Regions from separate parts of the Mesorhizobium sp. M0563 genome, predicted to be linked through region 1. Evidence: riboswitches for the same ligand, from Rfam matches in the RefSeq annotation. Region 1 holds a riboswitch; the other holds the start of a gene.

The links. A riboswitch is a leader RNA that binds a small molecule or an ion and turns the genes downstream of it on or off. The one in region 1 is predicted to bind glycine.
Region 2: linked by a shared signal. The riboswitch ahead of gcvT (glycine cleavage system aminomethyltransferase GcvT) and the one ahead of NKI50_RS28990 (D-amino acid dehydrogenase) in region 1 are both predicted to bind glycine.

Annotation. Positions count from the first base shown of each region.
Region 1 is NZ_JAMYQV010000035.1:1,717-5,122, forward strand. Features, by position in the region: gene NKI50_RS28985 (Lrp/AsnC family transcriptional regulator) at 152-607, opposite strand; glycine riboswitch at 1,142-1,232, shown strand; gene NKI50_RS28990 (D-amino acid dehydrogenase) at 1,371-2,612, shown strand; gene NKI50_RS28995 (malate synthase G) at 2,697-3,406, shown strand, end outside.
Region 2 is NZ_JAMYQV010000001.1:481,431-484,836, reverse strand. Features, by position in the region: gene NKI50_RS02365 (transporter substrate-binding domain-containing protein) at 1-477, shown strand, start outside; gene NKI50_RS02360 (hypothetical protein) at 490-1,488, opposite strand; glycine riboswitch at 1,692-1,778, shown strand; gene gcvT (glycine cleavage system aminomethyltransferase GcvT) at 1,927-3,027, shown strand; gene gcvH (glycine cleavage system protein GcvH) at 3,033-3,401, shown strand.

The sequences.
Region 1 (3,406 bases):
GATAAAGCCATTTGTGGCCAGCCGCCGGTCACCCTGTGATCCAATTAGTTTGCAGACTTCGATGCACTGATTGCGATCAAACTGGCCCTCTAGCCGCAACGGACGCTTCAAAATGGGGGCAGGAGTGGCGGAAACGTTCAGCCGTACAACGCTATACTAGCGTCCGGGGCTCGAACTTCACGCGGTCCAGCGCAATCATGCTCTTGAACTTGCGCACATTGGGATTTGTGTAGAGTTTGGTCTTTACAAAAACGTCAAAGGCCTCGACGTCCTCCACTGCTACAATAAGAACGAAGTCAGCATCACCTGTCACCATATAGCATTGGGTGACCTCTTTCGCCGCCCTCATTGCTCGCTTGAAGTCATCGACAAGATCTAAACGCTCGCGATCAAGCTCCACCGTTACGACCACGATCAGCGACTTCCCGAGCGCTTTGGGATCAACCAGGGAGATATCAGCGGTGATAACGCCGTCGGCGCGTAACTTATTCACGCGGCGCATGCATGAGGCAGCAGAGGAGCCCACGAGATCCGCAAGCTCGGCGAACGAAAACCTGTTGTTCTTTTGCAGGACGCCGAGGATCCGCCGGTCAAGGTCATCTATCATCCCGATACCCTAGATGCGAAACCAAGATGTGGCATTAGCGGTCCGAAACGCTCGTTGCAAGATCGGACGCTCAATGAAACGCTACTCCATTCAAAAGGTGCCATCGTTGCAATCATAGCCGATACGCGACCGTTTCTTTTCACCTGAGCGTGAGTTTTGCCTAAACCATTCCAAACTTACGGCGGTCGGCTGGGCGGTATCGGCACTTCGGTTAGGCTGATCGCGGCTGAACCGGCGGCGCTGCGGCGGTTGCGAACAGGGCTAGGAAGTAGGCAAACAAAAGCCTAAGCCAGTTGAGCAAGAGGCAGTTGTAGCCGACGGCGGCGAGCAGCGCATTGACATAAGCGGCTCCGTGGTTCGGGGGCCTGAGAACATGCTCCATGAGATGTTCGAGTGTCCCGCTGGTTGCCGAAGAAACGGGCATCCTCAGTTCACGCGTTTCAGCTTGCTGGCGAAAATGATGGGCCTGTTTCACCATTGAGGGGCAAGCGTGGCTGTAACCATCGTTGGACGGAGCTATAAACGGACTGTTCGATAGGCAGTACGGGAGAGATCGGCACGTTGCCGACACCGACGGAGCAACCCCCCAAGGAAACTCTCAGGTACAAGCGACCGTGCCGCCGAACAATCTGGAGAGAGACGCCAGAGCGTCCACCGAAGGGGAAAGCCGGGCCACCCGGTCAAGCTCTCAGGTACAGTGACAGATTTGGGGAAGAGCCGCGGGCCGACTGGCCTGAACCCATTGTCTTGTCTGGAGAGCGAAATGCCCAAGATTGTTTTGATTGGTGCCGGCATTACCGGCGTGTCGACAGCCTATACCCTTTTGGAACACGGCTATGAGGTCACCGTGCTAGAGCGTCAGCGCTATGCCGCAATGGAGACCTCGTTTGCAAACGGCGGCCAGTTATCAGCGAGCAATGCGGAAGTCTGGAACCACTGGTCGACCATCTTAAAAGGCATCAAGTGGATGGCGAGGCGCGATGCGCCACTCCTCATCAACCCGGCGCCGACATGGCACAAGTATAGCTGGCTTGCGGAATTTGTATCCCATATCGCGAAGTACCGCGAGAATACTGTTGCCACCACCCGTTTGGCTATCGCTGCGCGCAGGCACATGTTTGACATCGCTGAGCGTGAGAGGATCGATTTCGACCACGTTCGTCGCGGGATACTTCATGTCTATTGGGACAAGCCGGGCTTCGACCACGGCACGAAAGTCAACCAACTCCTCATCGAAGGGGGCCTTGACAGGCGGCCGGTCACGGCTGGCGAGATCGCGTCCATTGAGCCGGCCTTGCAGGGCGCTTTCTATGGTGGGTTCTACACACCTTCGGACTCAACAGGTGACATCCACAAGTATACCACCGGCTTGGCCCGCGCATGCGAACGGCGCGGTGGAAGTTTCCACTACGACGCGTCGGTGACAAGAATTGAGCGACGCGGTCGCTTCAGGGTGACGTACTCGAGCCAAGCTGCCCCGGCGCAGGTTATCGAAGCCGACGCGATCGTCGTATGCGCGGGCTCGAACAGCCGTGACTTCGCGGCGATGCTGGGCGATCGTCTCAACATCTATCCTGTCAAGGGCTACTCGATCACGATACAGCTGGGGGACAATGCGGCACAGGAAGCCGCTCCCTGGGTGAGTATCCTCGACGACAGGGCCAAAATCGTGACCAGCCGGCTTGGCGAAGCGCACTTCCGAGTGGCTGGGACCGCAGAGTTCAACGGCCAGAACCGGGACATAAGGGATGACCGGGTAAGACCTCTGGTAGACTGGACGCGGCAACTCTTTCCGGGCGTCAACACGAACCGCATCGTGCCATGGGCGGGCCTCCGTCCTATGATGCCGAACATGATGCCGCGTGTCGGCAAAGGGAAGGCGCCGGGCGTTTACTATAACACCGGCCACGGGCACCTTGGCTGGACACTGTCTGCCGCGACATCAGCGATGTTGGCTGAGGTCGTCGCACAAGATCTTCCTGTCGACAATCGTCTGGTGGTATAGGAGGATAAGGTGGACAACCAGCAGCTAAACGCTGTCCGCATCGAGACTGCCGGGCTGAAAATCGCGCGGGAGCTGCACGACTTCATGCGTGACGAGGCGCTACCGGGCACGGGCATCGGCAATTCAGCCTTCTGGGCGTCTTTCTCATCGATCGTGAACGATCTTACCCCCCGCAACCGCGAGCTGCTGGCGTTCCGCGACGAGATCCAGGAGAAGATCGACCACTGGCATCGCCGCAACGGCCAGCCGGAGGATTTGGCGAAGTACAGGGACTTCCTAACGGAGATTTCCTATCTAGTGCCGGAAGGGCCGGATTTCAGCGTTTCGACGAAGAACGTCGATCCGGAGATCGCAACTGTCGCGGGGCCGCAGCTGGTAGTGCCGGTGATAAATGCGCGCTATGCGCTGAACGCCGCCAATGCGCGCTGGGGCTCACTCTATGATGCGCTTTACGGCACGGACGCCATTCCGGAAGCCGATGGCGCGGAGAAGGGGAGGGGGTACAATGCCGTGCGCGGTGAGAAGGTGATCGCCTGGGCGCGCAAATTCCTCGACGAGAGCGTTCCGCTTGGCGGTGCGAGTTGGAGCGACGTCCAGAAGATCGTGCTGGCGGACGGCGCGCTGGCGCTGACGACGGTCGATGGCAAGGCGGTGAAGCTGAAGAAGCCGGAGCAGTTCGTCGGCTATCTGGGCGAGGCGAACACGCCGACTCACTTCCTGTTGAAGAACAACGGAATCCATATCGAGATCGTCATCGACCCGACGTCGCCGATCGGCAAGGTCGATGACGCCGA
Region 2 (3,406 bases), on a different contig from region 1:
ACCGGTACCGCCGATATCCGCATGGTTGCGACGATCGCCAGCCTTGGGAAAAGGCCGGGAAAGGCAGTAGCGGCGCCGGGATACAAGATCGCCGTGTTGTCCAATTCCACCGATGAAGCCGCCGCGAAGGAAGCTTTTCCTAAGGCGACCATCCTGTCTTTCGACAATACCTCAGATGTTTTCGCCGCGATCATCGGCGGCGACGCACAGGCGATGGTCGCCACATCGCCAACGCCGCAAATGGCCGCCAGGCTCTATGACGCGAAATTGAAAATGGTGGGCGGTCCGCTGTTGCGGACGCCGGAGGCGTTTGCCATGCGGCCGGACGATGTCCGCCTCATCCAATACGTCAACAACTGGATCGGCGCGCGTACCGCTGACGGCACCATAGGCGGCGTGCGCCGCTACTGGTTCGGCAGCTTCAAATGGATGTCGCGGTTCGACACCGGCGCCAAGCCGGAACCTGCCAAGCAATAGGTTGGCGACCTGTTATGCGACCTTGTCGATCAGCGGCTTGAGCGCCGGGTGGATTTCCGGCGAGGCGTGCTTGATCAGCGTCAGCAACGCACGCTCGTTCTCCTGCAGCGGCCGGTCGCCGATGTGTTCAGCCAGCCATTTCGCCTCGCCGGCATCGACCGTCTCGGCGCGGCGGGCCAGAGCCTCGGCTGCGTTGTTCCTCGATTCCCATTCGGCCTCGACGTCGCCCGGTGAACGATAGGCCTCCATAATGCCGGACAGGCCACCCGACACCATGCGGCTGAAGAAACCGCCGATCTCCGGATCGGCCTGCTCGAAAAAAGCATCCCGGCGCAGCGCCACATCGCGCACCGGCGCTTCGTAGCCGGCCGAACACATGACGAAATTGGCGATCGCCTTGACGAACAGATCGTTCCACGACGGATCATTGTCGCCCGCCACTGTCCGCTCGTTGATCTTGAACAGCACCTCGGCCTCGGCGCGGCTGATGGCGATGTTGCCATCGCCGCCATAGGCGTAAAGGATGCGGCGCAACAGCTCGACCTCAGCCTTGGCTATCGACCCAGGGATAAGCCTGCCGCCGGTCGTCAGCGGCCCCTTGCCATCCACGACCGCATGAGCGACCTGCTCCAGCGCATAGCCGGAAAGCGTGCTCGGCGATGATTTGGCAACTTCCAGCACGTGCACTAGCAGCTCGAGTTCGGTTCGGCTGTCAACCATGCCGTCGCGCGAAATCGCCCGGATCAGCCAGTCGGCATTGTCCTGGGAAACATAGCCGGCCGGCTGTTCCTGGTGGACGATGAAGTCGGTGACGGCCTCGACGAAAAACTCGAGCCATTCCGCGCATTTGTCCCTCGCCGTCGCGTCGAGCGCAAACAGCGCCTCGGCCTCGCCGCGCGTTACCACGCCGTCGCCGAACACTTCGCCGCGCAGCATGACCACGTCTTCCGCCGTGATCCGATTTTTCGAGGTCAGCCCGGCCACTGGCGCGCTCATGATCAATTCGCCCATTTTGTTCCCCGCCCGCCGCCGGCAATTGCCGGCCCTTATCCGGCATATCAGCAAGGTCTTGAGAAACCGGCAAGCGGCGTGGTTAGCGAAGGCTTGCCTGTAAAGAAGGCCCGCAGAAGACTGCCAGTAAAAATGTCGCTGGCAGGTGACAAGGTGTCGTCCACGGGCTATGGATGACGAGTCGAGGGCTCTTAACCGAGTCCTACCTGTTTGCGGGAGAGAGCAGCGAGAGCTGCCGCCGAAGGGGAAATCGCCCGAAATCTCTCAGGCAAAAGAACCGTAGACGGGAAAGACACTCTGGAAAGTCGGGGCTTGCCCCCGCGCCGAAGGTGTAAGCGCTGCCGACAGAGTTACGGGGCGCGAGTCTCTCAGGCTTCAGACAGAGGGGCACGGACTGGTCGCCATTCGCGACCGCTTGCGTGCGACTCTGGAGATGACATGACGGGCGACGACACCAAACACCTTCCCCTCGAAGATCTGCACATGGCAGCCGGTGCGCGCTTCGGCGCCTTCGCCGGCTGGTCGATGCCGCTGACCTATCCGGCCGGCGTGATGAAGGAGCATCTTCACAGCCGCGAGCATGCCGGCCTGTTCGACATCTCGCACATGAAGCTGTTCGAAATCAGCGGCCCGGGCGCAGCAGCGCTTCTGAACCGCGCCTGCCCGTTCGATGCCGGCGCGCTTCAGGTTTCCCAGTCCAAATACACGTTCTTCCTCAATGAGGCCGCCGGAATACTCGACGATCTGATCGTCACCAAGCTCGGCGTCGAGCGCTTCATGATGGTCGCCAATGCCGGCAACGCCGCCGCCGACGAAAAGCATCTGCGTGAACTTGCCGAGGATTTCGACGTGAAGGTGGACGCGCTCGACCGCGTCTTCCTGGCCATCCAGGGCCCCGAGGCATGGGCTGCCCTTTCCCGCGCCGGCATCGAGACCGGTTCGCTGGTGTTCATGCACGGCATCGAGCCGCGCGAAAACTGGTTCATGAGCCGGTCGGGCTATACCGGCGAAGACGGTTTCGAGATCGGCCTGCCGGAAGCGGACGCGCGAACCCTCGTCACCAGGTTGCTCGAGGACGAGCGAGTGATGTGGATCGGCCTTGCCGCCCGCGACAGCCTGCGGCTCGAAGCAGGACTGTGCCTGCACGGGCTGGACATCACGCCGGAGATCGATCCGGCGAGCGCCGGGCTGATGTGGGCCATCCCCAAGGAGGTTCGCGCCTCTGGCGCGTTCATCGGCGCCGATGCATTGCGCGCCATCCTGGAGCGCGGCCCGGCGCAAAAACGCGTCGGCCTGAAGCCGGACGGCCGCCAGCCGGTGCGCGCCGGTGCTGCCCTTTTCGACGCCGACGGCAACCCTGCCGGCCATGTCACCTCAGGCGGCTTCGGCCCCTCGGCCGGTCATCCGGTGGCAATGGGCTACGTCCGGACGCCGCTTGCCAAGCCCGGCACAAGACTGTTCGCCGATGTCCGCGGGACGAAAATCCCGGTCGACATCCACCCCTTGCCCTTCACGCCCCATCGCTACCGCAAAGGATGATTTCAATGGCAAAGACCTATTTCACCGAAGATCACGAATGGCTTCGCGTCGAGGGCGGCATCGCCACCGTCGGCATCACCGATTACGCGCAGCAGCAGCTCGGTGACCTCGTCTTCGTCGAACTGCCTGAGCCAGGGAAAAAGCTGGCCAAGGGCGATACGGCCGTGGTGGTCGAATCGGTCAAGGCGGCATCGGACGTCTACGCACCGGTCGACGGCGAGATCACCGAAGCCAACACCGCGCTGTCGGCCGATCCTTCGCTCGTCAATTCGGCGGCAACCGGCGACGGCTGGCTGTGGAAGATGAAGCTGGCCAATGAGAGCCAGCTCGACGGCCTCCTCGATGAAGCCGCTTACAAAGCCCATATTGGTTGATAGCA